DNA from 2 places in the Companilactobacillus ginsenosidimutans genome. Region 1 is predicted to be linked to the other one. Evidence: predicted binding sites of a transcription regulator. Region 1 holds the regulator's gene; the other holds the start of a gene.
What was found. The regulator LexA, encoded in region 1, represses DNA repair genes until DNA is damaged. The targets are predictions, from matches to a motif close to CNAACANNTGTTNG.

Region 1 (15,882 bases):
TCAGATTTATACAAGAGTTTGGGTGTAACTAATATTATTAGTGGTGGTCAAACAATGAATCCTTCTACTAACGACATTGTTGATGCAATTAATTCTTCAAATGCTAAACGTGCCATCGTGTTGCCAAATAACGGTAATATTGTCATGGCAGCGAAGCAAGCAGCCGGATTAGTTGATATTCCGGTAGCAATTGTTCCTACAAAGACAATTTCTCAAGGTATGACAGCTATGCTTTCGTTCAATCCAGAAGCTGATATTGATGAAAATCAAGAAAACATGGAAGATTCACTTGATACCGTTAAGAGTGGACAAGTAACTCAAGCAATTCGTAACACTTCAATCGACGGTTTAGAAATTACTAAGGGACATTTCATGGGAATAGTTGATGGTAAAATCGAAGTCGATGATAAAGATATTGTTAAAACTACTGAAGAAATGCTTGATAAGATGATTGATGAAGATAGTGAAGTTATCACTATTCTCGTTGGTAAAGATGGTAATGACCAAGATGCTCAAACAATTTCAGATTACTTATCAGATAAGTATGAAGATCTTGAAACGGAAATACATCAAGGTGACCAACCTGTTTACCCATATTTAGTTGCTGTTGAATAATCTTTAAATTAAGCTAAGACTATAGTCTTAGCTTTTTTAGATTAAATCTTGTAATGCTGAGGAGGATAAAATGAAATTACAGGAAATACCAGTATCTGTGCTTCCTGGGGTGGGACCCAAGCGTTTAACTGCCATTGAATCACTAGGTATTAAATCAATTTACGATTTGTTATTTTATTTTCCTTTTCGGTATGAGGACATGGAAGTAAAAAGTCTAGAAGACGCAGTCGATCAAGAGAAAATTTTGTTAAAGGGAATTGTCGCGAGTGACCCAGTTGTGGCGCACTTCGGTTACAAAAAAAACCGTCTAAATGTTCGAATCTTAGTAGAAAATGAGTCAATTATGGTGACGTTTTTCAATCAACCATGGCTTAAAGATAAATTTGAAACTGGTAATGAAGTCGCAGTTTATGGAAAATGGGATCAAAATCGTCGTGCATTGACAGGCATGAAAGTAATTGGCGATAGTCATTCAGAGGGCGCAATTGATTCGGTTTATTCAGTAAATAAAAGTATTCATCAGAAAACCTTGGTTAATTTAATTAAACAAGCATTTGATACTTATCACCAAGACATAGTAAGTGTGATTCCGATAGAAATTAGAACAAAATATCAATTACTGGAAGATGAACAAATAGTAAAAGGGATGCATTTTCCCAAGGACGAGCAAGAGAGTGAAGTTGCACGTAGGAGTGCAAAGTTTCGCGAATTCTTTTTGTTTGAATGCGGTATTCAAAGCGTAAAAGCAAAGGACAGACAAGATAATGATGGATTGGTAGAGGACTATAATCGAGAGTTTGTCCAAGAATTCTTGAATGATCTTCCTTTTGATTTGACGAATGCTCAAACTAAAGTTGTGGACGAAATTTTATCAGATATGTCTTCCAAGCATCACATGAATCGATTGCTACAAGGTGATGTCGGCTCCGGTAAAACAATTGTTGCCGTGATTGCAATGCTAGCATCTGTTACTGCAGGTTTTCAGGCAGCAATTATGGCTCCAACTGAAATATTAGCCCAACAACATTTTGAGAAAATTAGTAATTTGTTGACGCCTTTGAAACTAAGAGTTGGTATTTTAACTGGTTCTCAAACCAAAAAGGAGCACGACACAATTGCTCAAAACATTGCCGATGGCAAGATCAATGTTATTGTTGGGACACATGCTTTAATTCAAGATAGTGTTAATTTTAAAAATTTAGGATTTATTGTTATTGATGAACAACACCGATTTGGAGTTAATCAGCGTAAAGCTTTAAGAGAAAAAGGTCCAAATCCGGATGTGCTCGCAATGACGGCGACTCCAATTCCAAGAACACTGGCTATTACAACTTATGGAGATATGGATGTTTCTCGTATAGATGAACTTCCATCTGGACGAAAACCAATTCAAACATATTGGATACGTAGTCAAAAAGTTGAACAGATGTATCGTTTTGTTAAAAAGCAGCTTGAGGACCATGCACAAGTTTATGTGGTAACTCCATTAATTTCAGAATCTGAAAAAATTGATTTAAAGAATGCTGAATTAATTTTTGATAAGTTCAATGAATTGTTTGCACCCAAATATAAAATTGGACTTTTACACGGTCAAATGCCCAATGATGAAAAAGAATCAGTTATGGATGATTTTAGTGCTCAAAAAATTGATGTCTTGGTTTCCACGACCGTTATTGAAGTTGGAGTGGATGTTCCAAATGCAACTGTCATGGTGATTTATGATGCGAATCGATTCGGTTTATCACAATTACATCAATTGAGAGGGCGTGTTGGTCGTGGAGATAAGCAGTCATATTGTATTTTGATTGCAGATCCTAAAAATGAAATTGCACTTGAACGTATGAAAATACTTACGACGACAACTGATGGATTTGTGTTAGCAGAAGAAGATTTAAAGATGCGTGGCTCTGGTGATTTGTTAGGCAGTAAGCAATCTGGATTACCTGATTTTAAAGTAGGAAATCCGATAGTTGATTTTAATATTCTTGAAACGGCTCAGCAGGAAGCTGAACAATTATTTAAGGATGACGATGCAATCGAAAAACCAGAAAATAAAGTGTTAAAATTGTTTTTAAGTGTTGAATTTGAACAACTAAATAATTTCGATTAGTGAGGAATAAAAATGAAAATAGCTGTAGACGCAATGGGTGGAGACAATGCACCTCAGGTAGTAGTTGAGGGTATTGAAAAGGCTCGTGACGAATGGTCAGACTTAGAGTTTGTCCTTTATGGCGATGAAACTAAGATAAAAGAAGTATTACAGAACAATAAAAACATTACAATTGTTCATACAGATGAAGAAATTCTAGGAACAGATGAACCTGTTAAAGCTATTCGTTCTAAAAAGAATTCCTCAATGGTTCGTGCAGCGAGATCAGTTAAAGATGGGGAAAACGATGCTATGTTCTCACTTGGGAACACTGGAGCACTTCTTGCAGCAGGTATTTTTATTATCGGAAGAATCAAACAAGTTGATCGACCAGCATTAATGCCAACATTACCAGTAACAAATTCACCACTAGGTGTAAATATGCTTGATGTGGGTGCAAATGCTGAGGCAAAAGCAACTTATTTACAGCAGTGGGCTGTGATGGGTTCAATTTATGCTCAAGATGTAAAACAAATTAAAGAACCAAGAATTGGTCTTTTGAACAATGGTAGTGAAGCTGACAAAGGCGATACCTTACATAAAGAAGCTTATGAACTTCTAAAAAATACGGAAGAAATTAACTTTATTGGTAATGTTGAATCAAACGATATCCTTGCTGGTGTGGCTGATGTAATTGTTACAGATGGATTCACTGGAAACGCTGCACTGAAGGCCACGGAAGGAACTGCAAGAATAATTTTGCATGAGTTAAAAAAAGCCTTGATGAATAACGGATTTTTCACTAAAATGGGTGCTGCTATTGTTGCACCTTCGCTAAAAGGCATTAAAGATACGTTTGACACCTCACGTGCAGGTGGAGCTGTGTTATTAGGATTGAAATCTCCAGTTGTTAAAGCGCATGGTGCTGCAGATGTTGATACAATTTTTTACACAGTCAAGCAAATTTATGATATGTTACTAAACGATACAGTAAACAAAGCAAATACATATTTTGAAAAAATGCAAAGCGACAAATAGTCGTATATAGGAGTAAGCATATGTCTGAACAAGAAATTTTTGATAAAATTACAGCTCTTTTGGCTGATAAATTTGAAGTAGAACAAAGCTCATTAACTAGAGGAACATCATTCACTAAAGATCTTGACGGTGACTCAATTGATTATGTGGAATTTGTACTTGAACTTGAAGAAGAGTTTGGTGCAGAAATCCCTGATGAGGATGCTGAAAAAATTGCAACCGTCGGTGATGCAGTAGACTATATCAAAAATAATCAAAAATAAGACCAAATGGTCTTATTTTTTTTACTTATGCAATTATTCAGCGTAAAAATTTAGTATAATGAGAAGTATTTGAAGGGAGTCGAACTATGTTAGATCCTAAATTTTTTGATTTATTAAAAGAAGATTACGGTATTTCGTTTAACGATAAGAAATTGGTTGAGCGTGCAATGACACATTCATCTTATGATAATGAACACCGAGACCTTAACATTGGAGACTACGAACGTTTAGAGTTTTTAGGGGATGCTGTACTGGAAATTAATATTTCAGAGTATCTTTTCACACATTTTCCAGAATTACCTGAGGGGAAATTGACGCGTTTGAGGTCAGACATTGTTAGAACAGATAGTTTTGCTCGATTTGCAAAGCAAATTCACATCGACAAGTATTTACAAATTGGCCGAGGTGAAGAAAAACAAGGTGCTCGTCAAAGACATACATTGCTTGAAGATATTTTTGAGGCTTTCAACGGTGCTCTTTATCTTGATCAAGGTAATGAAGTAGTTGAACAATTCTTAACACAAGTTGTTTATCCACATATTGCTTCTGGTGAATTTTCTGAAGACACAGATTTCAAGACACATCTTCAAGAGAAACTGCAACAGGCTGGAGAAGTCGATATTAATTATCAGGTGATAGATGAAGAAGGACCTGACCATGACAAAAAATTTGAAATTGAACTCGTTGTAAATAAGAAGGTTCTATCAAAAGGCTATGGTTATAGTAAAAAACACGCGGAACAAATGGCTGCAAAACGTGCACTAGAAGAGTTATAGGAGTTAATTTATGCCATTAAAATCATTGACGATCAACGGGTTTAAGTCATTTGCTGACAAAACCAAGATCGATTTTACTTCCGGAATAACCGGAATTGTTGGACCTAACGGTAGTGGAAAATCAAATATTACAGAAGCTATCCGCTGGGTCATGGGGGAACAATCAGCACGCAGTTTGCGTGGTGACAAAATGGTTGACGTAATATTCGCCGGTAGTGATACTCGGCCACAAATGAATCGTGCTGAGGTTACTTTACAATTTGATAATTCAAATCACGAATTAAAGTCACAACAAGAAAACGTTACTATTAAAAGAAAGCTATTCCGAAATGGGGATAGTGAATTTTCGATTAACAATAAAAATTGTCGTCTAAAAGATATCAATGAAATTTTTATGGATTCAGGAATGGGAAAACAGTCATTTTCAATTATTTCTCAGGGTAGAGTTGAAGAAATCTTTAATAGCAAGCCAGTCGAACGTAGAAGTATTATTGAAGAATCTGCTGGTGTCTCGTTGTTCAAACAAAAGAAACAACAGGCTGAGAACAAGCTTGAGGAAACAACTGATAACTTACATCGAGTTTCGGATATTGTTTCAGAATTATCTCAACGGGTTGAACCTTTGAAGAAACAAGCTAGTATTGCACGTGATTATCAGGAACAAAAGGGTAAATATGATGCTTTGTATCAACAAATCCTTGCTCTTGAAATTAAGGATTTGGCCGATCAAAAGTCTGGAATTCAAAAAGAAATTGATGAGGTCAAAGCCAGCCTTAAAAATATTGATAATCAAGTTAAACAATCAAATCTTCAAGTTAATCGAAATCGTGAAGACGTTAATCGAATAGTATCTAGCATTGATACAAAACAAGATCAGTTAGTATCAACAACCAGAGAATTAGAAAAATTGAATGGACAGATTGCTGTTTCGGATGAGCGAAATGGATTTAATGCATCAAGTAAGAATTCCATCAGCGAAAGAATCTCCAATTTATCAACTGATAATCAAGAAAAGAAATCTGATTTGGAAGATAGACAAAAAAAACTCTCTGATTATCGGTCACAGATTAATTTGCTTTCAAAGCAAATTTCTGAAATTAAACAAATCCAAGATAAAACTCCAGAAGAATTAAATAAGAGTATTTCGGATGCAAGGGATAATTATGTAAATTCACTTCAAGAGCAAGTCTCCAATTCTAATGAACAAAAATTTTCTAATAAGCAATTGACCAGAATTGCCTCACAATCAGCTGACCAAGAAAAACGTTTGGCTGAGGTAGTCCGCTATTTGAATAATTCAAATGTCAAAATTACTCAAGTACGAGAGGAAATAAAAAAGTTAGATAATGAAAATGAGGATTTGGTTAGTAAAAGTCAAAAGCTCGAACATTCCATGCAAAAGATTACCGAAGAAGGTCAAAGTGAGAATTCGGTTTATCTGAAGCTGTTGGAAAATGTTCAAGAAACTAAGGCAAGAAAAAATGTTCTGGAAAATATGGAACACGAACATGCCGGATTTTACGATGGTGCAAAGAACGTTTTGAATAACAGTACAGAAATTGGCGGTATCGTTGGTGCCATTGCTGAATTAATCGAGGTTCCGCAGCAATATCAAGTTGCTATTGAAACTATAGCTGGGAATCAACTTCAATCCATTGTTACTAAAAATGAGGAATCCGCAAAAAAAGGTATTAATTATTTACGTACAAATCGAGGGGGACGTGCGACTTTTCTGCCTCTAAGTATTATCAAGCCAAGAAATATTTATTCCACAGATTTAGACAAAGTAAAAAATGTTGATGGCTATATTGGGATAGCTGCTGATTTAATTAATTTCAAATCAGAAGTTAGTAATGTTATAAAAAGTATTTTAGGCAATGTTATCGTCGCTAGAGATATTAATGCCGCCACCAGGGCATCCGCCGCGGTTGGTAGAAAATATCGAGTTGTAACTATTGATGGTAACGTCGTAAATGCTGGTGGATCTATGACTGGTGGTCAACAACGTAGATTCAATAGTAGCATTTTAACGCGTAAAGAAGAGTTAGATAGTTTAACTGAAAAGCTTTCAAAGCAAGAACACGATATTGATGAGAAACAAAGAAGCGTTCAAAGGTTACGTGAACAACTAATTCAATTGCGTAAAGAAAATGAATCAATTAGTGATGAGTTGAAGAAATATACGGAATCAAAGAACCAACTTGAGAATCAGCTTTCTAGCCATAAAAATGAACAAAAGCATTTGCAAGAGCAACAGGAAGCATTGCAATACAACCAGAAACGTACTCAATCAGAACGTACAGATATCGAAAATGAATTGCAAAATCAAGTTGAAGCTTCAAAAACACTTAAACAGTCAATTGCTGATTTGCAAGTAGATATTGAACACAAACAAAAAGTACTTAATGACTTTGATTCTGAACAAGAAAAAACCAATAAACAGATGCAAGAGTTACAGACTCAACTTGTAGTTGTCAAAAGTAACTTTAAAAATGAATCAGATCAGATTAAACGACTAAAATCTGAAATAAGCGAAAACAATGAACAATCTGAAAGTTTACAATCTCAATTGGAAGCATTGAATTCAGAACGACAAAAGCTTGATACAAACAATTCGGCAATTAAGGAGCGAGTCCAGTCATTAGACAAACAGATTCAAACCATTAAGTTGGATTTGCAAAAGCTCCAAACTGAGAGAAAAACCAAGTATGATGAATCAGAACGACTGAATCAGGAAGCACAAAGAAATTTCGATTTGCAAAAATCAGCTTCTGATCAACAAGAGAATTTGGCTATTAAGTCCACGAAGCTTTCAAATGATATGAACGGCAGACTTGATGTATTATCAGAGCAGTACCAAATAACTTATGAGGCAGCGATTGCTGAAATAAAAGAAGACAATATTGACACTAAACAGCTTAAACATGATGCACATCTTTTGAAGATGGGTATTAAAGAGCTTGGAAATGTTAATATTTCCGCAATTGACGAATACGATGCAGTCAAAGATAGGTATGAGTTCTTAACTTCACAACAAGATGATTTGGTTAAAGCTAGGAAGCAATTGCTTGATACAATGTCTGAGATGGATAATGAAGTTATTACCAGATTCAAAAAAACATTTGATGATGTGGCAGCGGCATTTGAGGTTATTTTCCCAGAAATGTTTGCTGGTGGTCGTGCTAAACTAGTACTAACTGAGCCAAACGATATGTTGGCGACGGGAATCGAGATTATTGCACAGCCACCCGGGAAGAAATTCCAACGTTTAAGCTTATTATCTGGTGGTGAAAAGGCATTAACGGCAATCACATTACTTTTTGCAATTATTAAAGTTAATCCAGTGCCATTTTGTATTCTTGATGAAGTTGAAGCTTCGTTAGATGATGCAAATGTTTATCGTTTTGCTAATTATTTAAATCGTTATGATGACAATACTGAATTTATCGTAATAACCCACCGTAAGGGGACGATGATGAATGTTAATCGGCTATACGGGGTTACAATGGAAGAATCTGGTGTATCCAGGGTTCTAACTGTTGAGATAAAGGAATAGGAGTAAACATGGGACTTTTTGATAGGATTAAAAAAGCCTTTTCTGGCAATGATAAAGAAGATGAGAAGAAACAAAATGAAGAAGTGAATGAGGAACAAACTGATCAACAGTCCAGTGATCAAGTTAGTCCAGATGATACTTCTGTGGTTGAAGAAAAGCCACAAGCAACTTCAAAGTCTGAAGATGATAAAGACGAGGACGCTAATGCAAAAAAATCCGAATCTGAAATTTCTTCAGAATCGAATGAAGAAACTGAATCAGATTCAAGTGTAGAAAAGTCTAACGACTCAACAAAGCTTGAGGAGGAATCAACTGATTCAGAAGTTTCAACTTCGGATTCATCATCAACCGAATCTGTAGAAGATAAGTCTACTGAAACACAACCTGAAGAAACCGAAACAAATGTTTTAGAAGAAAATGATACGCAAACAACTGAAGATGCCACTGATGGATCTGTACAAGAATCTGAAACTAATTCAGATGAAAAAGATGATGTCAAAGAATATGACGAAGGATTGAAAAAAAGCCGTACATCTTTTAGTGCTCGTTTCAACAAATTCCTAGCTAACTTCAGAAGTGTCGATGAAGAGTTCTTTGATGACCTTGAAGAGCTACTCATTGAATCTGATGTTGGATACGAAACTGCGATGAGAATTTCGGATGAACTTCGTGAAGAAGTGAAACTGAAGAACGTAAAGAAGCGTGCTGATGTTTCTGATGTCATTGTCGAAAAATTAGTTGATATGTATGATGAAGAAGGTAAAGAAGAAGATAACACTTTACACTTCAGTCAAGATAAGAATCCTACAGTGTTCTTATTTGTCGGGGTTAACGGTGCCGGAAAGACAACTACCATCGGAAAATTGGCTCATAGGTTCCAGTCTCAAGGTAAGAAAGTTCTATTAGCTGCGGGTGATACATTTAGAGCTGGAGCGATTGAACAACTTCAGGTTTGGGGAAAAAGAGTCAATGTTCCTGTTGAGGCCAAAGCTGCTCAAACAGATCCGGCGTCAGTTGTTTATGATGCTGTTCAACGTGCAATTAATGAGGACTTTGATATACTGTTGGTTGACACTGCCGGACGTCTCCAGAATAAGCAAAACTTGATGCGTGAACTTGAAAAAATCAAACGTGTCATTACTAAAGAGTTGCCAGATGCACCGCAGGAGGTCTTACTGGTACTAGATGGTTCAACCGGTCAAAACGCATTAAGCCAGGCTAAACAATTTAATGAGACTACCAACGTTACTGGAATTGTTTTAACTAAGTTAGATGGAAGTTCCCAAGGTGGGATTGTACTGCCAATTCGAAATGAATTGCATTTACCAGTTAAATTAGTAGGATTAGGCGAGCAAATGGACGATCTGCGTGATTTTGACGCTGAGAAATTCATTTATGGATTGTTTAAGGACTTGATTGTCGATTCAGGTGAATAAAATGGATATGAAAAAGACGAATGAGATAAATTTGTTGTACAATTTTTACCATACGTTACTTACGAGTAAACAAGACAAATATATGAACTTATATTATGTTGAAGATTTTTCATTAGGTGAAATTGCCGAACAGTTGCATGTCTCAAGACAAGCCGTGTTAGACAATATTCACCGGTCCGTTTCTTCGTTGGAAAGATTTGAGAAAGAACTTAATTTAATTGATAAAACTCAAGAAATTGATGATATTGCAAATGAATTAAGTAATCTAGTATCAAATAAATATTCGAATGACAAAGAATTACTTGCTTTAGTCACTCGTATTTCAAAAATAAATGAGATGTAATAGGAGTTAAATATGGCTTTTGAAGGTTTAAGCGAAAGACTTAATAAAGTTTTTTCTTCTTTAAGAGGAAAGGGTAAATTATCTGAAGACGACGTCCGTACTGTGATGCGCGAAGTTAGAATGGCTTTGTTAGAAGCTGATGTTAACTTTGATGTTGTTAAAGACTTTATTAAACAAGTTAGAGAGCGTTCATTAGGCGCTGAAGTTATGGATAGCTTAACTCCATCACAACAAGTCGTAAAAATTGTTGATGATGAGTTAACTAAACTCATGGGAACTGAAGCTGTTCCGTTAAATAAAGCTCCCCATATTCCAACAATCATCATGATGGTTGGTCTCCAAGGTGCTGGTAAAACTACTACAGCTGGTAAACTTGCAAAATATTTAATGGCTAATGATAAAGCTCGTCCATTATTTATTGCAGGGGATGTTTATCGTCCAGCTGCAATTGAACAATTGAAGACTGTTGCTGAACAAGTCGGTGCACCTGTGTATGAAGAAGGTACTGACAAGAACCCAGTTGATATTGTTCGAAATGGATTGGCTAAGGCTGCTGAAAATAAAAATGATTATGTAATTATTGATACTGCCGGACGTTTGGAAATCGATGAGAAATTGATGGACGAATTAAAGCAAATCAAAGAATTAGCGCAACCAAATGAAATTTTATTTGTTGCTGATTCAATGACAGGTCAAGTTGCAGCCAAAGTTGCTGCTGGTTTTGATGAGCAACTCGATATCACCGGTGTTGTACTTACAAAACTTGATGGTGACACTCGTGGTGGTGCAGCGCTATCAATTCGTGCTGTAACTGGAAAACCAATCAAGTTTATTGGTCAAGGAGAAAAACTTGACCAACTAGACGTTTTCCATCCTGATAGAATGGCGAATAGAATTCTTGGTATGGGTGATATGCTTACCTTGATTGAAAAAACTCAAAAAGAGTATGATCAGAAGCAAGCAGAAGACATGGCTGAAAAAATTAAGGCGAATAGCTTTGATTTTAACGACTTTATTGATCAAATGGATCAAATTCAAAAAATGGGTCCACTCGATGAAATTATGAAAATGATTCCAGGTATGGCAAATAACCCAGCCTTGGCAAATGTTAATATTGATGAAAAAGATATTTCTCACCTGAAGGCCATTGTTTATTCGATGACTCCGAAGGAACGAGAAGATCCAAAACTTCTAAACCCTTCTAGAAGACGTAGAATTGCTGCTGGATCAGGTCGTTCTGTTCAAGAAGTTAACCGTATGATTAAGCAATTCAAACAGTCTCAAGATATGATGAAACAAATGAGTAAGGGTAACATGAACGGTATGGATCAACTTATGGGGAATGGTGTCCAAGGGCGTCTCGGTAAGATGGCAATGCACTCCATGGTACGTAAGCAGAAGAAAAATAAGAAGAAACGTTTAAAGAAAATTAAGCGATTCAAGAGTAATTAAAAAAAACGGATGGGTGTAAAGTTTTTTCCTTTACATGCTATCTATTTTTGTGTATACTAACAAAGTTAAGAAATTTCAGGAGGACATACAATGTCAGTTAAAATTAGAATGAAACGTATGGGTAGTAAATTAAGACCTTTCTATAGAATCGTTGTTGCAGATTCACGTGCTCCACGTGATGGCCGCTTCATCGAACAAGTTGGTTACTACAACCCAATCTCACAACCAGAAGAACTTAAGTTAGATGATGACAAGATCATGGACTGGTTACAAAAAGGTGCACAACCTTCAGATACAGTACATAACTTACTTAAGAAACATGGTTTGATGCAAAAGTATCATGAAAGCAAGTATACAAAATAATTAAGACGATTAGGATCAGATAAAACTTGCTTTTATCATGGTCCTATTTTCTTTTAAATGGAGAATTAAATGTCAGATAAACTATTTCGTGTTGGCAAAATAGTCAATACTCATGGTATCAAGGGTGAAGTAAGAGTTATTTCTATCACTGATTTTCCTGAGGAACGATTTAAATCTGGTTCCAAATTGATTATGAAATCAAAAGCTGGAAACAAAGAATTTACTATTGAGTCGTCTCGTAAGCATAAGAATTTTATTCTATTGAAATTCAAAGGATTCGATAATATTAATGACGTTGAACAATACAAAGGTAACGAGTTGTTTACTTCTAATGAAATAAAGCCTGAGTTGGCTGAAGGTGAATTTTTATATAGTCAGATTGTTGGCTTGCCGGTTGTTGATGAAAAGCTAGGCGAAATTGGTAAGGTGACAGAGATTATGGAATTGGGTCCTAACGACGTTTGGGTGGTTAAAGGTCCAAAGTATGATGAAGTACTTATTCCGTATATCGAAGATGTAGTAAAAAAAGTCGATATTGATAACAAAGTTATCAATGTTGATCTTCCGGATGGATTGATAGACTAATGGATATTTCAATATTAAGTATATTTCCAAGAATGTTTGATGCTTTGAATGAATCTGTAATTGGCAAAGCTCAAGAAAAAGGGTTGCTCAATTTACAAGTAATTGATTTCCGTGACTTTACAACTAATAAGCAGCATCATGTTGACGATACCCCTTATGGTGGTGGAGCGGGGATGCTTTTACAAGCTCAACCAATTTATGATGCGATGAGTTATTTGGAAACGGAGAATCCTGGTAAAAAAAGGGTCGTTCTTTTAGATCCTGCAGGTAAAACATTTGATACAAAAATGGCCCAATCATTTGCAAAAGAAGAGCAGTTAGTATTCATTTGCGGACACTACGAGGGCTTTGACGAGCGTATTAAAGATTTAGTTACTGATGAGGTGTCGATTGGGGACTACATTCTCACAGGTGGAGAATTACCTACAATGAGTATGATTGACGCTACGATGCGATTTGTTCCCGGTGTTCTCGGTAATAATTTTTCAGCAGAGGAAGAGTCGTTCTCGCATGGATTACTTGAATATCCACAATATACCCGTCCAGCCGATTTTCGTGGTAAAGAAGTACCAGAGGTATTAACAAGTGGTAATCATGAAAAAATTAGAATTTGGCGTTTAAAAGAGTCGTTGAGAAAAACTTTAATAAGACGTCCTGATTTGCTCGAAACTATTGATCTGACAAAGGAAGAAGAGAAGTTACTTCGTGAAATTCGTTCAGAAATGTAGTTTACAAGTAATCACAAATAATGTAGTATATTAGAAGTGTTTAAACACAATTAACGATATTCCGCTGTGTATTAGATAAAGATATGTATGAGTGTCGGATAGGGAGAAAAAATTAATGAAGCCATTAATTCAAGCAATTACAAAAGAACAATTACGTTCTGACATTCCAGAATTCCGCGCTGGTGACACAGTTCGTGTCCATGCTAAGGTTGTTGAAGGAACTCGTGAACGTATTCAGTTATTCGAAGGTGTCGTAATCAAGAAACACGGTACAGGTATCAGCGAAACTTATACAGTTCGTAAGATGTCAAGTGGTGTTGGTGTTGAAAGAACATTCCCACTTAACACACCTCGTGTTGATAAAGTCGATGTTGTTAGATATGGTCGTGTACGTCGTAGTAAACTATACTTTCTTCGTGATCGTACAGGTAAAGCTGCACGTATTAAAGAACGTCGTCGTGACATCTAGTCATGACAATTTAAAAGACTTGCATACGCAAGTCTTTTTTTTGTGTCCAATTGTCAAAAAAAATCACACCAGATGGTGTGATAACGTTTAGAATATTTGAGGTCTATAAAGACCAACGACTTTACCGACGATTTCAACATTTTCTAAGATAATAGGATCCATGGTATCATTTTCCGGTTGAAGTCTATAGTGCCCATTCTCTGCGTAAAATCTCTTACATGTGGCTTCAATGTCTTCAGTCATTGCAATGACGATTTCACCATTGTTTGCGGTATTTTGTTCATGGACAATAACTTGATCACCATCTAGGATACCAACGTTGATCATACTTTCGCCATGAATTTTGAGCATGAATAATTCACCAGAATCACGTGATAAGTCAGGTGGGATAGGGAAAGTACCTTCAAAATCCTGTTCTGCGGAAATTGGTTGTCCAGCTGCAACTGTACCAATAATAGGAATCTCTTTTGATTTTATACCTATTAAATTAAGCCCTGAAATTGTCAATTCAAGTGCACGTGGTTTAGTTGGATCTCTTTGAATATATCCTTTTTTCTCTAAGCGAGATAAATGACCGTGGACAGTAGAAGTTGAAGAAAGATCAACTGCTTCACAAATTTCACGAACCGTTGGCGGATAACCATGTTCGTCTAAGTAGTCGTGGATGCACTCAAGTATTTGAGTTTGTTTTGATCCTTCGTTTTTTGACATTAGAACACCTCATTGTTAATATCTTAAATAGATTGTATCAAAGTAAAAGGTATAATTCAAACAAGTGTTCGGTTATGGGGTGACAAATATGACAAAGAATGAAACTTTAGTTGAAAAGCTAAATGATTTAGCTCATAAAGCCAAAGATAGAACAATTACCAAAGAAGAAGAAGAGGAGCAACGTGCCCTTCGTAAAGAGTATTTGGAAAACTTTAGAGCAGGTTTCAAATCCCAAATTGAAATGATGAGAGTATTCGATAAAGAGGGAAAAGAAGTTACACCTGAAAAAGTTCGTAAAATTCAAAGAGAAAAGGGTCTAAGAGACGATTAGACTTTAAATTAGACGTAAATTTATGTAGTATTAGATAAGTATGGAAAGGGTGAGAAGAATATGTGGCCAATAGTTATCGCTGCGATCATCGGTGTGTTAGCCGGAGTCGTAATCGGATTTTTCGTTGCCAGATGGTATATGAAAAAGTATTTTCAAGACAATCCGCCAATCAGTGCTGATATGATCAAACAAATGATGGCACAAATGGGACAAAAGCCTTCACAGAAGAAACTTAACCAAGTTATGGCATCAATGAAAGCACAACAAAAGAAAGAAAAATAATTAATAACTTATTTTATATCCCGATACGAATTTATCGTATCGGGATTTTTTTATATTCATGATAAAATAACAGTAAAATACGAACAATTATTATATTATTTTTTTTATATGAATTTATAAGTCAAAATAAACGAACAATAATAAAAAAATAAACAATAATATACGTCAATTTCTTGATAATGAAAATTAATCTTGTTACACTTTATATATGCTTAAAGGAAGAAGATGGCTTATGACAGATGTAGCAGTAATTATGGGTTCAATTTCAGACTTATCGACTATGCAAAACACAATTGATGTTTTGAAAGAACTCAACGTTAAATATTCCGTACATGTTATCTCAGCACACAGGATGCCTCAAGAAATGATTGATTTTGGTACGAATGCTGAAAATGCCGGATACAAAGTTATTATTGCGGGTGCCGGCGGTGCCGCACACTTACCTGGTATGGTTGCTGCAACAACGAACATACCGGTTATTGGTGTGCCTGTAGAATCCCATGCACTTAAAGGTATGGACTCTCTATTATCAATCGTTCAAATGCCGGGTGGAGTTCCAGTTGCAACCATGGCAATAGGCAAGGCTGGAGCAACCAATGCTGCATTAATGGCCACAAAGATATGTGCTTTAAATAATTCTTCGTATTTAGAATCTCTGAAGCAATATAAGGAAACGATGCGAAATAATTCATTAGAAAGTGGGAAACAATTTGGATAAAATTCATTTTCCAGGGGAGACAATTGGAATTATCGGCGGTGGCCAATTGGGACAAATGATGGCTCAGTCTGCCAAAGAGAAAGGATTCAAAGTCATAGTTCTAGATCCAACTTCAAATAGTCCAGCG
Region 2 (15,882 bases), 180 kb from region 1:
AAACTATCGAGAAATATCTTGGTAGAAATTATCACGTTGTCGCAAGTTTAGGTCACGTGCGTGATCTACCAAAGAGTCAAATGGGTGTCGATGTTGACCACAATTATGAACCAAAATATATTTCAATTCGTGGTAAAGGCCCTGTTATTAAAGATTTAAAAAAAGAAGCAAAGAAAGCTAAAAGAGTTTATCTCGCAGCCGATCCGGATCGTGAAGGCGAGGCAATTGCCTGGCATGTTTCCCATTTACTTGGATTAGATGTAGATGGAAAGAACCGAGTTGTCTTTAACGAAATTACTAAAGATACTGTAAAACAAGCTTTTAAGAGTCCAAGAAGTATTGATATGAACCTTGTCGATGCACAACAAGCAAGACGTGTATTGGACAGATTAGTTGGTTATTCAATTTCTCCTATTTTATGGGCAAAAGTTAAAAAGGGATTGAGTGCTGGTCGTGTGCAATCAATCGCTTTGAAGTTAGTTATCGAACGTGAGAATTCAATTAAGAAATTCGTTCCAGAAGAATATTGGACGATTGAATCAACATTCAAACATAAGAAGAGTAAGTTTAAGGCCAACTTTTATGGTGTAAATCATAAAAAGGTTGAGCTCAAAAATAATGATAAAGTTCAAGAGATCTTAGGACAGATCGATAAGAAAGATGATTTCGATGTCGAGAAAGTTACTAAGAAGGAACGTAAAAGATTCCCTGCTGCACCTTTTACAACTAGTTCATTACAACAAGAAGCCAACCGTAAGCTTAATTTTAAAACTAGAAAAACTATGATGATTGCCCAACAGTTATATGAAGGAATTAACCTTGGTCGTAAAGAAGGAACTGTTGGTTTAATCACTTATATGCGTACTGATTCAAAACGTATTTCAAAAATTGCACAAGCAGAAGCATCTAAGTTCATCCATGAAGAATATGGCGAACCATTTGCAGCTGTAAAGATGAGAAACGATAAGAACCAAGAAGGTGCACAAGATGCCCATGAAGCTATCCGTCCATCTTCTGTTTACCGCACTCCTAAATCATTGAAAGAGATTTTGAGTCGTGATCAATATCGTTTGTATGACTTGATATGGTCAAGATTCACAGCAAGTCAAATGACACCTGCTGTGTTCGACACTATGACAGTTGATATTACTCAAAATAATGTAATGTTCCGTGCTAACGGATCAAAATTGAAGTTTGAAGGTTATCAAAAGGTTTATCAAAGTACTGCTGAAAATGGCAAGAAGGATAATATTTTACCTGACATTAACGAGGGTGATAAGGTTCAACTTCAATCAAATGATCCATCACAACATTTCACTCAGCCACCAGCACGTTACACTGAAGCTTCATTAGTTAAAGCTTTGGAAGAAAACGGTGTTGGCCGTCCATCAACTTATGCACCAACAATTGATACAATTCAAAGACGTTATTACGTCAAATTGAATGGTAAAAGTTTTGAGCCAACTGAACTCGGTGGAATTGTTGATAATCTAATTCAAGACTACTTCCCTGATATCGTTAACGTTGATTTCACGGCCAATCTTGAGGATGAACTTGATCATATCGAAGAGGGTAAAGAAGACTGGGTCAAAGTTGTTGATCGCTACTATCGTCCATTTGAAAAAGAACTCAAGTCTGCTGAAGATACCATTGAAAAAGTCCAAATTAAAGATGAACCTGCGGGAATCGATTGTGATATTTGTGGGGCACCAATGGTAATCAAGCTTGGTAGATATGGTAAATTTTATGCATGTTCACGTTTCCCAGATTGTCGTAATACTAAGCCAATCGTTAAGGAAATTGGTGTTACATGTCCCGTATGTAAAAAAGGCCAAGTTATCGAAAGAAAATCAAAGAAGAATCGTATCTTCTATGGTTGTTCTAGATATCCTGACTGTGACTTTGTATCATGGGATAAGCCAATTGGCAGAAATTGTCCTAAGGACCAACATTATTTGGTTGAAAAGAAGGTCAAGGGTGGCCGTCAAGTCATCTGTCCTAATGGAGACTACGAAGAAGCAGTTCAAAAATAATGATTGAACAAGATTTGGTAGACAAGTTTGTCGATTATTTAGTTGTTAATCGGCATTATTCTGATGATACAAAGAAATCATATTTAGAGGATATAAAGAATTTCATCGAATCCCTGAATGAAAATGGCGGGTTCCAAGGTTTTACTCCTGTAGACCGATTTGATGTTGAGACTTACTTAACATTTATGGATGAAAAAAAATATTCTGATGATACGATTGCTCGACGTATTTCATCATTACGTTCGTTTTATAATTTTCTAGTGAGAAATAATTTTGTAAAAAATAATCCATTCGAACTAGTTCAATTGAGACGAAAAGGAAGAAAACTACCACGATTCTTTTATGAAAAAGAGATGGAACAACTATTTGAAGCTGTAAAAGGCGATGATCTCCTTTCACAAAGGAACTCAGCTTTGTTAGAATTGTTATATGCGACAGGGATGCGTGTCAGTGAATGTGCAAATCTGACAATTTCGCAATTGGACTTTAATAATGGAATTGTTTTGATTCACGGTAAAGGTGATAAGGACCGCTACGTTCCGTTTGGAGAGTATTCACAATCGGCTCTACGCAAGTACTTAGATGACGCTAGGATGAAAATAATGACAAAGTATGAAGAACAACATGACTTTGTATTTATTAATAATCATGGTAAGCAAATTACCAGTCGTGGGATTGAATATATTCTGGACAAGATTATTAAGAAAACTAGTCTGACAGCCGATATTCATCCGCATATGATTCGACATACTTTTGCCACTCATTTGTTGGATAATGGAGCTGATTTGAGAACTGTACAAGAAATGTTAGGTCACTCAAGTTTATCGACAACACAAATCTATACGCATGTAACAATGGAACATTTACAAAAAGACTATAAAAAATATTTTCCAAGATAGAGAGGATATACTTTTATGACAACTATTTTAGCTGTAAAGCATAACGGAAAGACTGCAATTGCTGGTGACGGACAAGTCACTCTTAGTGAAAAATTCATTATGAAGGGTTCTGCTCACAAAATCAGACGTATCTTTGATGATCAAGTCATTATCGGATTCGCTGGTGGTGTCGCTGATGCTATGACACTTCAAGATTGGCTTGAAAAGAAGTTAAAAGCTTATTCAGGTAATTTGAAGCGTGCTGCTGTTGAATTGGCGCAAGATTGGAGAAAAGATCCACAACTTCAAAAACTTGAAGCAATGTTAATTGCCTTGGATAAAGATAATGTTTTGTTAATTTCAGGTAGTGGTGAAGTTATCGAACCTGATGAAGATGTTATTTCAATCGGTTCAGGTGGTAACTTTGCTCAAGCAGCTGCAGTTGCTATGCAAAGACATGCTAAGGATATGACTGCTGAAGAAATTGCACGTGAGGGTGTAAGTATTGCTTCAGGAATCGATATTTTTACAAACCAAAATATCATTACAGACAAATTCTAGAGGAGATTCATAGATGGATAACTTAACTCCAAAACAAATAGTTGAACAATTAGACAAATTTATTATTGGACAAGACGAGGCTAAAAAATCTGTTGCGATTGCTTTGTACAACCGCTATCGTCGTATGCAAGTTCCTGATAAGATGCAACAAGAAATCACTCCTAAAAACCTATTAATGATTGGACCTACTGGTGTTGGTAAAACTGAAATTGCCAGAAGATTAGCAAAAATCGTTAAGGCACCTTTTGTAAAAGTTGAAGCTACTAAATTTACAGAAGTTGGTTATGTAGGCCGTGATGTTGAGTCAATGGTTCGTGACTTGGTTGATGTTGCTGTAACCATGGAAGAAAAGGAAAAATTTGACGAAATCAGACCAGAGGTTAGCCGTAAAGTTGACAAAAAATTAGTTAAATTACTTGTTCCCGCAATTAAAAAAGAACAAAAACAAGAAAATGGCATGAACGATTTTATGTCAATGTTAACCAACATGGGTAACTCAAGTAATTTGGGTGACATGTTAAGACCTGGTACACAAGCTGGTAATGATGACCCTGATGAAGGTCGTGACGTTACTGATGATGTTGCCAATAAACGATTAAGTGTTAAAGAACAACTTGATCAAGGACTTCTTGAAGACAAGGAAGTTACTATCCAAGTTGAGGAATCACGCAAAGCTAATCCTATGAATGACCAAATGGCAAACATGGGTATTGATATGAGTAGTATGATGGATTCAATCATTCCAAAGAAAATGATTTCTCGAACACTTCCTGTTAAAGACGCTCGTGAAGCATTGATTCAAGAAGAATCAGCTAAACGTGTTGATCATGATGAAATTTATCAAGCAGCTATCGAAAAGACTGAAAATAAAGGAATTATCTTTATTGATGAGTTTGATAAAATTACTGCTGGTGATAAGAAGACATCTGGTGAGGTTTCACGTGAAGGTGTTCAACGTGACATTTTGCCTATTGTTGAAGGTTCTCAGATCAATACTAAATATGGTGCTGTTCGTACAGACCATATTCTATTCATTGGTTCTGGTGCTTTCGCTGAGAGTAAACCAAGTGATTTGATTGCTGAACTTCAAGGTCGTTTCCCAATTCGAGTTGAACTTAAGGACTTAACTGAAGATGACTTTATTCAAATCCTTACAAAACCTGATAATGCTTTAACTAAACAATACGTGGCTTTAACTAAGGCTGATGGCATTAACTTAGTATTTACTAAAGAAGCCGTTGAAGAAATTGCTAAAGTGGCATTTGATTTGAATAATACTAATCAAAATATTGGTGCAAGAAGACTATCAACAGTACTAGAAAAACTCTTAGCCGATATTTTATTTGAAGGTCCAGATATGCAAATGGGAGACATTACAATTACACGTGAATATGTTAAGGAACAAGTCGGTAAGATTGTTTCTGATACTGATCTTTCACGCTATATCCTATAGAGGTGAAAAACATGGAAGTCTATTCGATTCAGAATGATTTTTTAAGTATAAAAGTAAAATCATCCGGTGCAGAGATTATTAGTATTCAGAATCAAGCTAATCAAGAACTTATTTGGCAAGCTGATCCTGAAGTGTGGAATCGACACGCACCAGTACTCTTTCCAATTGTGGGTAGACTTAATGGAGATCATTATTATTACAATGATCAAAAATTTCAAATGTCTCAACACGGATTTGCTCGTGATAAAGACTTTGAAATTGAGTCTCAAACTGATAGTAAACTCATTTTGAGTTTAGAAGATGATCAAGAGTCATACTCAGTTTATCCATTTCACTTCAAACTTCAGGTAATTTATCAATTGGTGAAGGATACATTACAAGTTAGTTATATTGTTAAAAATAAAGATTCGGAGCAGACAATGTATTTTGCTGTTGGTGCTCATCCTGGATTTGCAGTTCCTTTTGTAAAGGGACTGTCTTACGAAGATTTTAAAGTTAGTCTAACTCCTAAAGCTGCTCGCTCTAGAATTAGTTTAAAAGATGCTAATATTGATCTGAGCCAAGAAAAAAGGGTGGATAATCAAGATTTTAATTTAACCCATGAAGAATTTGTGGACGATGCGATTATTTACAGTCTTAGTGAACCAACAGTCATCACTATCAGTAGCGATAAAACTGATCATAAGATCAATTTAGATACGGGTAACGCAAAGTTTGTTGGTATCTGGTCTCAGTATCCTACTCAAGGCGATTTTGTTTGTATTGAGCCCTGGTGGGGTATTGCGGACAAAATCGATACTGACCATCAATTAACTACTAAATACGGAATCAATACACTTGATCCTGAAGATAAGTTTGAAGCTTACTACAGTATTTCATTTAAATAGCAAAATAAAAAAACGACCTTAATGGTCGTTTTTATTTTGAGATTTATTTTTCTGTTGACGCTGATATGCCAAACCAATTGAAACCAAATTCTCTTTACCCTTCAGTAATCGTTTGATATTAGGGATGTGTTTGACATAAATAATTATTGTTACCACACAGGCAACTGACGTTAATATCCAATCATGTAAGAAGAGTGAAGCAAGTGTAAAGACAACTATGGTTATTAAACTTGCGACACTGACCATACTGGTTAGATAAACTATAAGTGCAAAACAAGCAAAGCAAACTAAGAAAAGTATTGGACTGTAAGCTAATAAAATTCCGGCACTAGTTGCAACTGCTTTTCCACCTTTGAATTTTAGAAAGATAGAAAATACATGCCCAATGACTGCGAATAAACCTACAAACAACATCCAAGGACGATCTAAACCAATGAATATCGGTAAGAATGCTCCTAATGTTCCCTTAAGAATATCCGCAAATAGTACTCCAGTACCAGCGATTGGTCCAAAAACTCGATAGGCATTGGTTGTACCAACATTACCACTACCGAAGTCAAAAATATTTTTGCGGAAGAAAACTTTTCCCACAATGTATGCCGTAGGGAATGAACCAATCAGGTATGCTAGAATTATACAGATGAAGAGTTTAGCTAAAAACATATGATCACGCTCTCATTCTAATTTTATCTAAGTATAGGTCCTTTGAACTATTTTAACCATTACTATTGTTAATAATAACTGTTTTTTGATTAAAAATTTAGATAATTGTGAATCATTACCAAAAATTAGATTTCTTTTTGAACATATGTTTGCTTTACTTTTGAATATCCATGATATAATTAACAACTGTTATCAAGCTAATTTAAAAAAGGAATGATTTAAATGCCTAAATCATCATATGATGATTCTTCGATTCAAATCCTTGAAGGATTAGAAGCTGTTCGTAAACGTCCAGGTATGTACATTGGTTCAACCGATACTCGTGGACTACACCACTTGGTTTATGAAATTGTCGACAATGCTGTCGATGAAGCTCTATCTGGATTTGGTAAGGAAATAAATGTATCAATTAATCATGATGGAAGTATTACTGTTGTCGACCACGGTCGTGGTATGCCAACGGGGATGCATTCATCTGGAAAACCAACGATTGAAGTTATCTTAACTGTACTTCACGCTGGTGGTAAATTCTCCGAAAATAGTTACAAGACATCTGGTGGACTACATGGTGTTGGTTCTTCAGTTGTAAATGCTTTATCCGAATGGATGACTGTCCGTGTTGTTCGTGATGGAAAAGTTTACGAAGAAAGATTTGAAAAAGGTGGCCATCCAGTTGGAACACTTAAGATGACTGGAAAGACTAAAGAATCTAGTGGTACTACTATTAGTTTCAAGCCTGATTCAACAATTTTTCAAACTACAAAATTCAATTTTGACACACTTGCTGAAAGATTACGTGAGTCAGCTTTCTTACTCAAGGGAGTTAAATTCACAATTACTGACAAGCGAGGAGAAGAACCTCGTGAAGAAATATTCCATTATGAAGATGGTATTCAGTCATTCGTTAAGTACTTGAATGAGGATAAAGATACTCTTGGAAATATTTTTTACATTGAGGGTGACAATTCTCAAATTGAGATTGAATTTTCTGGTCAATACAATGATGGATATTCTGAGAATATTATCTCGTTCGTTAATAATGTTCGTACTGCTGATGGTGGTACTCATGAAGCCGGAATGAAGTCTGGATTGACTAAGGCTTTCAATGATTATGCTCGTAAAGTTGGTCTTTTAAAGGAAAATAGTAAGAATCTTGAAGGTAGCGATGTCCGAGAGGGACTTTCTGCGATCATTTCAGTTCGGATACCTGAGGAGATACTTCAATTTGAAGGTCAGACGAAGGGTAAACTTGGCACTCCTCAAGCACGTGCGGCTGTTGATCAGCTTGTATATGAGCAGATGAGCTTTTATTTGATGGAGAATGGGGAACAGGCCCAAACATTAGTTAAAAAGGCTCTAAAGGCGCGTGAGGCACGTAATGCAGCACGTAAAGCTAGAGAATCTACTCGTAATGGTAAGAAAAACAAGAAAACAGATGGCCTACTATCTGGTAAACTAACGCCAGCTCAATCAAAAGACGCCAAGAAAAATGAAATTTTCTTAGTCGAGGGTGATTCTGCCGGTGGTTCAGCAAAGCAAGGACGAGATCGTAAGTTCCAAGCAATTCTTCCATTGCGTGGTAAAGTATTAAATACTCAAAAAGCTAAACTAGAAGATATTTATAAAAACGAAGAAATTAATACAATGATCTATACAATTGGTGCCGGTGTCGGTGCTGATTTTAAATTGGAAGACCGGAATTATGACAAAGTTATTATTATGACCGATGCTGATGATGATGGATCGCATATCCAAATCTTGCTATTAACATTTTTCTACAGATATATGCGTCCATTGGTGGAATCTGGACATGTTTATATTGCTTTACCACCACTTTACAAAGTTCAAAAGGGACGTGGTGCTAAAACCAAAATTGAATATTGTTGGACTCCTGATGAATTGGCAAAGACTATCAAAAAAGTTGGTAAGGGTTACGACTTGCAACGTTTTAAAGGTCTTGGTGAAATGAATGCTGATCAATTATGGCAAACAACTATGGATCCAGAAACAAGAATTTTAATTCGTGTAAATATTGATGATGCTGCTCTTGCAGAACGTCGTGTTACAACACTGATGGGTGATAAAGTTAAGCCTAGACGTGACTGGATTGAAAAAAATGTCCGCTTCAATGGTACTGAAGAGGGCGACAACATTTTGGAAAAAGTCGATGATACTGATCATATGGACAGCAAAATTGTTGATGATTTATTGAATAAGGAATAGGTGATAAATATTGGCTAAAAATTCTCCTAAAATTCAAGACATCCCATTAGAAAAAATTATGGGTGATCGTTTTGAGAGATATTCAAAGTCTATTATTCAGGAAAGAGCTCTACCTGATATACGTGACGGATTAAAACCTGTACAGCGAAGAATTTTATATTCAATGTACTTAGATGGAAATACTTATGACAAGGGATTCAGAAAATCGGCTAAAGGTGTCGGTAATGTCATGGGTAACTTCCATCCGCACGGTGACTCATCAATTTATGAAGCTATGGTCAGACTTTCTCAAGATTGGAAATTGCGTGCACCTTTAATTGAAATGCACGGTAACAATGGTTCAATGGATGGGGATCCCCCAGCTGCCATGCGTTATACTGAAGCTCGTCTAAGTAAAATTTCCGCTGAAATGTTGCGTGATATTAACAAGGACACTGTCGACGAAGAATGGAACTTTGATGATACTGAAAAAGAACCTAAGGTATTACCAGCTAGATTTCCAAATTTGTTAGTCAATGGTGCTACAGGTATTTCTGCGGGGTATGCTACCGAGATTCCACCACATAATTTGGGTGAAGTTATTGAAGCAACCATTAAATTGATTGATGATCCAGATGCAACACTTGATGATTTAATGAAAATCGTTAAGGGTCCTGATTTTCCAACTGGTGGAATTCTTCAAGGTGCGAGTGGCATTCGTGAAGCTTATGAAACCGGTCGTGGGAAAGTTTTTGTTAAATCAAAGACTTCTATTCAAGAGCTTCGTGGACACAAACAGCAAATCGTTATTACGGAAATTCCCTACGAAGTTAATAAAGCTGTTTTAGTTAAAAAGATGGATGACGTTCGTGTTCTTAAAAAAGTTGATGGTATCGCTGAAGTTCGTGACGAAAGTGATCGTCAAGGATTGTCAATTGTTGTTGAGTTAAAGCGAGATGTTGATGCTCAAGGTATTTTGAATTACTTACTTAAAAATACCGATCTTCAAATTTCTTATAACTTTAACATGGTTGCTATTGCAGACATGCGTCCACAACAAGTTGGTTTAGTTAAAATGTTGACTGAATATGTAAAACATCAAGAAGATGTTGTTTTACGTCGTTCAAAATTTGATTTGGATAAAGCTAAGAAGCGCCTGCACATTGTTGAAGGTTTAATCAAAGCTTTATCAATACTTGATAAGGTTATCAAAACTATCCGTGCAAGTAAGAACAAATCTGATGCTAAAAATAATTTGGTTAAAGAATATCAATTCACTGAGCCTCAAGCTGAAGCTATCGTCTCGTTACAACTTTATCGTTTGACTAATACCGATGTAACAGAATTAGAAAAAGAAAACAGCGAATTAACTGCATTAATCAGCAAGTTGAATAAGATTATCAATAATCATTCAACTTTGATGAGTGTAATTAAAAAAGAGCTTCAAGAAGTGCAAAAAAACTATTCTGATGCTCGTAGAACTAAAATTGAAGCAAAGGTTGATGACATCAAAGTCGATACTAAAGTTATGGTTGCCAGTGAAGATGTTCATGTGTTAGTCAGTCATGATGGATATGTTAAGAGAAGTAGTCAAAGATCTTTTGCCGCTTCTGATCCAGGTGACAACGGACTTAAGGATGAAGATTATCCGATTCTTGATGTTGAAGCTAATACTTTAAACCACTTATTTATCTTTACCGATAAAGGAAATCTGATTTATCGTCAGATTTTTGAATTGGAAGATAGTCGATGGAAAGATACTGGTTCTCATTTATCTCAAGAAGTTGGTTTAGGAACCGATGAATCAGTCTTAAAAGCCTTTATCTTTGAAGATTTAAAGCAAACTGGAACATTCTTAACCGGAACCAATGGTAACTATGTTAAGCAGATTGATTTTCAAGATTTGCTTCCTGGACGTACGTACAAGTCCAGAGCCAGCCGATTTATCAAACTTAAGGATGATGATACAACTGTATTAGACGTAGCTTATATTTCACCTGAAGAGGCTGATAATAAATTAGTTTATGTCTTTACAGAACATTCATATGCTTCAGCATTTCCGATTAGTGAAGTGCCAGTCGTTGGTAGTAAGGCTGTCGGTGTTAAATTTGTAAGTTTAAAGGCTGATGATAAAATAGCTGGATACTTTATTGCTGACAAGGATAGTAAATCAGATAAAATTGCAATTTTGACTCAACGTGGATCATATAAGCAAATGAAATTATCTGAGATACCAGCAACAAGCCGTGCAAGACGTGGAGTGTTAACTCTACGTGAACTTAAACGGGAGCCACACCGTATTTTGTTAGTAACTAAGACCAATGCATCAACTGAATTGCATGTAATCACTGATCAAAATAATGATATTTCAATTGATTTCTCCGCTCATAATGACGCGGATAGATATTCAAATGGATCATTTATTTTAGACCCTTCAACTGATGGAAACCCAATCAGATTTGAAATAATCAATATTAATAATTAAGGAAAGCTATAATTTTTTTATTATATATAGTATTATTACTTCAATGGTTAGTTTTGATTGGTAAAGGGAGTGATCTTTATGTTAGATGAAGATGCAAGACGAGTATTTAGTTCAAAAGCACTAAATTATTTTGATGAGCTTTCAAAAAATATGAGTTATACGAAGACGGCCCAATCGTTGGGTATAACTCAACCTGCATTAACTCAGCAGATTAAAAAAATTGAGAAGGTCGTCGGAGCACCGCTGTTTTATAGCGTTGGTAAAAAAATTTATTTGACGGATGCTGGAACAATTCTACTTGATGCAACTCATCAAATTTTTGATGCAATTAATACCGTCACCGACCAAATCCAACAAAAATCTTCCGATAGTACTGGAACTATTAGTATCGGGATTTTGGCTGCGGTTGAATCAAAGGTTATTGAAGATTTTATAGTTGAGTTTAATCGTATTAATCCTAACGTCGAAATTGATTTGATGCTTTTGACGCGAAGTGAGATATGGGATGAAATTCAAAATAATAAAATAGATATTGCCATCATGTATTTGCCCGATAACATTATCAAAAATTGGAAATCTTATAAGTCAAAGAAGATTATTAATGATACGATAATGTTGGTACATAATGATGAAAAAATTGCCAAAAAGGGTAAAGCAACTTATAAAGAAGCTATTGTAAATCCATGGGTTTCATATTTGCGTGGATATTACTTCACCGATTTGATGATTGAAAAATTCAAAAATTCGTTGGTCGATGCGCCAAAAGTTGTTGCACGATTCTCATCACCATATCAGTTGTTGAAGTTTGTTCAAGATTCTGAAGGTGTCAATACAGGACTACCAATGAGTTTCTGTATTGCCCATGAAGATATTTTCAAATTTTATCAAACTCCACTGGAACCTGTAATTTCAAGTGAATTAACTTTTGTATATCGTGATGATAAGGATAAAATTCCTCGAATCAAACAATTTTTCAACGAGTGGGATAGTTTCATTGATAAGAAGAGCTATACCGATAGACTAAAATCTTAATTTGGAAAAGGAGTATTTAAGTAATGGCACAAGAAAAACAATTAGTAGTTGGACACAAAAATCCTGATACAGATGCTGTTGTTGCAGCAATTGCATTTTCACACTTTCAAAATGAGATGGGTATGAACACTGAACCCGTTGCTCAAGGTGAACCCAACAAAGAAACAAAGTTTGTATTCGATAAATTTGATTACAAATATCCTAGAATTACTACTGTTGCCGACACAGACAAGGTTATGTTAGTAGATCACAACGAGGATCAACAAAGTTTCGACAACATTCATGATGTTGAAGTAACTTATGTGATCGATCACCACAGAATTGCTAACTTTAACACAAACTTGCCATTGTACTACCGTGCAGAACCACTTGGCTGCACAAGTACAATTTTGTGGAAAATGTATAACGAAGAGAAAGTTGAAGTTCCTGGTAACATTGCCGGATTAATGGCCTCAGCAATTATCTCTGATACATTATTACTTAAATCACCAACTACTACTGATGAAGATAAGGCTGCTTTGAAGAGCCTATCAGAAACAGCTGGAATTGATTACCAATCATGGGGCATGGAAATGCTTAAGGCTGGTACTGACTTGGATGATAAGTCAACACAAGACTTGATTGACATGGATGCCAAGAGTTTTGATATGAATGGTAAATCAGTTCGTATTGCTCAAGTAAATACTGTTGATGTTGATCACACTCTCGAAAGAGAAGCTGATTTTGTAAAAGATATTACTAACGAGAATAGTAGTAATGGCTACAATTTGTTTGTCTTGTTAATTACTAACATCATGACTAGTGACACAACAGGTATCATCATTGGTGATGACGACGCTATTGCAACTTTTGAAAGTGCCTTAAATACTAAGGTTTCAGACAACAAGGCAGCATTGCCTGGTGTCGTTTCACGTAAGAAGCAAATCGTTCCTCCATTGAACGAAAAGTTTTAGTAAAACCAGTCGAAAGTTTTACTAAATTGTTAAACGTTTACATTGAATTTGAGAAATCTGTTTAGTATAATCTATATATCATTAAAACTGCTGGTGGTTTTTTGAAACCCCAGCAGTTTTAATTTTTTTATGACTTTTATCGAATAAAGGGGATATACTATGAGCATTACAAACTTATTGATTGGCTTATGTCCAATGATTGGTTGGGGAGTTTTCCCAGTGCTTACTGGTTACTTTGGTGGTAAACCAGTAAATCAAATAATAGGTGCTACTTACGGAACTTTAATTGGTGCGATTGTTGTTGCCTTAGTGATGAGAACACCGATCGTAGGTGGAAAGGAATTTCTATTTACGTTCTTATCAGGTGCCGGTTGGGCATTTGGACAAATTTTCGTTTTTTATGCATTTACCGAAATGGGTGTTTCAAGAACTATGCCCGTTTCAACTGGTTTCCAGTTGATTGGTGCCTCACTTTGGGGCGTGTTCGTCCTTGGTGAATGGGCTTCACCTCATGCAAAAATGCTTGGATTCTTCGCTATTTTCTTGATTATCTTGGGTGTATATTTAACAACTTATACTCAACACAAATCAAAATCAGCCGGTGGATCAACTGCGTTGAAGGGTGTTTTGCTTGTTTTAGTTGCTGAATCTGGTTACTTAGCATATTCAGCATTTCCTCAAGCTGTTCCACAAGTTAGTGGATTTGAAGCATTTCTACCTCAAGCATTAGGTATGGCGACTGTTGCTACAATTTTTGCGCTAGCAACAAAGAGTAATCGTGCATCGCGTCCATACAGAACTAGAAGTTCTTATACTAATATCATTGCTGGTTTCTTCTTTGCATTTGCCGCACTGACATATTTAATCTCAGCTCAAAAATCAGTTAATGGTTTAGCTACTGGATTTACACTTTCACAAATGAACGTTATTCTAGCAACTCTTGGTGGAATTTATGTTCTACATGAAAGAAAAACAAGCAAAGAAATGTTTGCAGTCCTTAGTGGTCTTGCATTAGTTGTAATTGCTGGTGTTATAACAGCAACTCTATAAACATGAACATAAATCAAAGACATCGAAAGATGTCTTTTTTGCTATCAAAAAAGCCAGCAGATTACGCAATCTGTTGGCTCTTTACTTCTATCCAATAATGTGGGGGATCTCAACATCAAATATTAGTGATGAGTCTAATATTTTTAAAGAATAAGAGATCTAAGGAGTGTCAAATAGGGAAATCACCAATACCTATCTGACATCTTTATAGTAATTCGTAGTTTAAATGTTGTTAAACTTTATGCATATTTATTTATCTTTATATTGGCGACGCTTTGGAACAATATAATTATTAATATAGTTATTAATGTTTTCAAGTGAATTAGTGAATAAGAGGTTGTTTTTAGACTTTTCATCTAAAAAACCATCATTTACCATTTGGTTATACATCATAAGAAGCGGATCGTAGTAATGATTCACATTGAAGTATATACAAGGATTGTCGTTTTCACCTATTCGTGTCCATGAGAACGCATCTGACATCTCTTCCAATGTTCCGGGACCACCTGGAAGTGCAATGCTTGCTATTGAGTTTTTGAGCATCAATTCTTTTCGAATATCGATTGTGTCTACAATATCAACTTTATTTATTTTCTGATGCGTGAGTTCTCGTCCAGCAAGGTCTTTAGTAATGATGCCATGCACATAGCCACCATCATCAAGGACAGTATTAGCAATCGTACCCATCAAGCCAAGGCGACCACCACCGTAAGTTAATCCATAACCATGTTTAACAATCCAATGTCCTAATTCAACTGCAGCATCAGTATAAATATGTTTGTTACCTGATGAAGCACCGCAGTATACAGCAATATTTTCCATAAGTTCACTCACTCTCTTGTTATTGTCAATCATAATACTTTTAAAATAAAACGGTATAAAAAAAACAATATCCGAGGATATTGTCTAAAGGTTATTGAACAATTGTTGTTCTAGAAGCAATAAGTTGACCATTGGAATATCTAATTTTTGCGTTACCATTATTTCCAATGATTTTACTGCTAGATGCTAATTGACTTAATTGAGCTTGACTCATACCGTCAACTGTAAAGAAAATACTTTGAGTGTATGTGCCTGCTTTGAGTGTGTGTGGAAGGGTATTGATCTCTGTTTTTTTACCATCAATATAAACATTACTTACTGGAGAAATTTTTGTAGCTTTGTATGTTGCTCCTGTATCTTTGTCCGTAATACTAAAAGTTGGTAGGGCAAAGGTATTTTGAAAGATACTTGGTGTTACAGATGATAAGTAAGTTGTAGAATCGTTGTAATCAACGTCAAGTTCGCTCATTGGTGCAGGAACATTAACAGTGATTGGTAATTCTTTTAATACTTGACCACTATTATAAATATTTAATACTTGTAATTTAAGATTTGCAGTACCACCATTGGCTTTCAAGTCAGGAACAACTGTAGATGCAAATGCTGCAAAATTATCATCGGCTGGGCTTAAACGATATTCGAAATATTTAGTCAAATAGTTATTTCGGGCAGAATATGCATAAGCGAGGTTAGATGAACCTAGCCAAGTCGTCATATCTTTTGATAAGAATTGATCATAAGTACGCCAGTATCCGTCTGTCTCTGAAGGTAGGTCATAACTTTGGATTGTTAAATTAGTTTGAATTCCATCGAGGTAGTTATTAACATAATCCATTGGTAACATTTGATTAGTGTCGGAAGTA

Region 2: parE (DNA topoisomerase IV subunit B) is a predicted target of LexA. The motif match lies at 6,614-6,627, and genes of this name have one in related genera.

What each region holds. Positions count from the first base shown of each region.
Region 1 is NZ_CP012034.1:648,827-664,708, reverse strand. It holds gene ABM34_RS03410 (DAK2 domain-containing protein) at 1-615, shown strand, start outside; gene recG (ATP-dependent DNA helicase RecG) at 686-2,725, shown strand; gene plsX (phosphate acyltransferase PlsX) at 2,738-3,742, shown strand; gene acpP (acyl carrier protein) at 3,763-4,005, shown strand; gene rnc (ribonuclease III) at 4,092-4,781, shown strand; gene smc (chromosome segregation protein SMC) at 4,792-8,337, shown strand; gene ftsY (signal recognition particle-docking protein FtsY) at 8,346-9,773, shown strand; gene ylxM (YlxM family DNA-binding protein) at 9,775-10,116, shown strand; gene ffh (signal recognition particle protein) at 10,129-11,568, shown strand; gene rpsP (30S ribosomal protein S16) at 11,659-11,931, shown strand; gene rimM (ribosome maturation factor RimM) at 12,001-12,516, shown strand; gene trmD (tRNA (guanosine(37)-N1)-methyltransferase TrmD) at 12,516-13,244, shown strand; gene rplS (50S ribosomal protein L19) at 13,360-13,713, shown strand; gene lexA (transcriptional repressor LexA) at 13,801-14,424, opposite strand; gene ABM34_RS03340 (DUF896 domain-containing protein) at 14,513-14,755, shown strand; gene ABM34_RS03335 (YneF family protein) at 14,816-15,037, shown strand; gene purE (5-(carboxyamino)imidazole ribonucleotide mutase) at 15,270-15,755, shown strand; gene purK (5-(carboxyamino)imidazole ribonucleotide synthase) at 15,748-15,882, shown strand, end outside.
Region 2 is NZ_CP012034.1:470,911-486,792, forward strand. It holds gene topA (type I DNA topoisomerase) at 1-2,033, shown strand, start outside; gene xerC (tyrosine recombinase XerC) at 2,033-2,932, shown strand; gene hslV (HslVU peptidase proteolytic subunit) at 2,948-3,472, shown strand; gene hslU (ATP-dependent protease ATPase subunit HslU) at 3,486-4,925, shown strand; gene ABM34_RS02565 (aldose 1-epimerase family protein) at 4,937-5,812, shown strand; gene plsY (glycerol-3-phosphate 1-O-acyltransferase PlsY) at 5,831-6,475, opposite strand; gene parE (DNA topoisomerase IV subunit B) at 6,698-8,698, shown strand; gene parC (DNA topoisomerase IV subunit A) at 8,709-11,162, shown strand; gene ABM34_RS02585 (LysR family transcriptional regulator) at 11,241-12,194, shown strand; gene ABM34_RS02590 (manganese-dependent inorganic pyrophosphatase) at 12,218-13,147, shown strand; gene rbsU (ribose/proton symporter RbsU) at 13,307-14,197, shown strand; gene ABM34_RS02600 (LOG family protein) at 14,447-15,019, opposite strand; gene ABM34_RS02605 (hypothetical protein) at 15,111-15,882, opposite strand, start outside.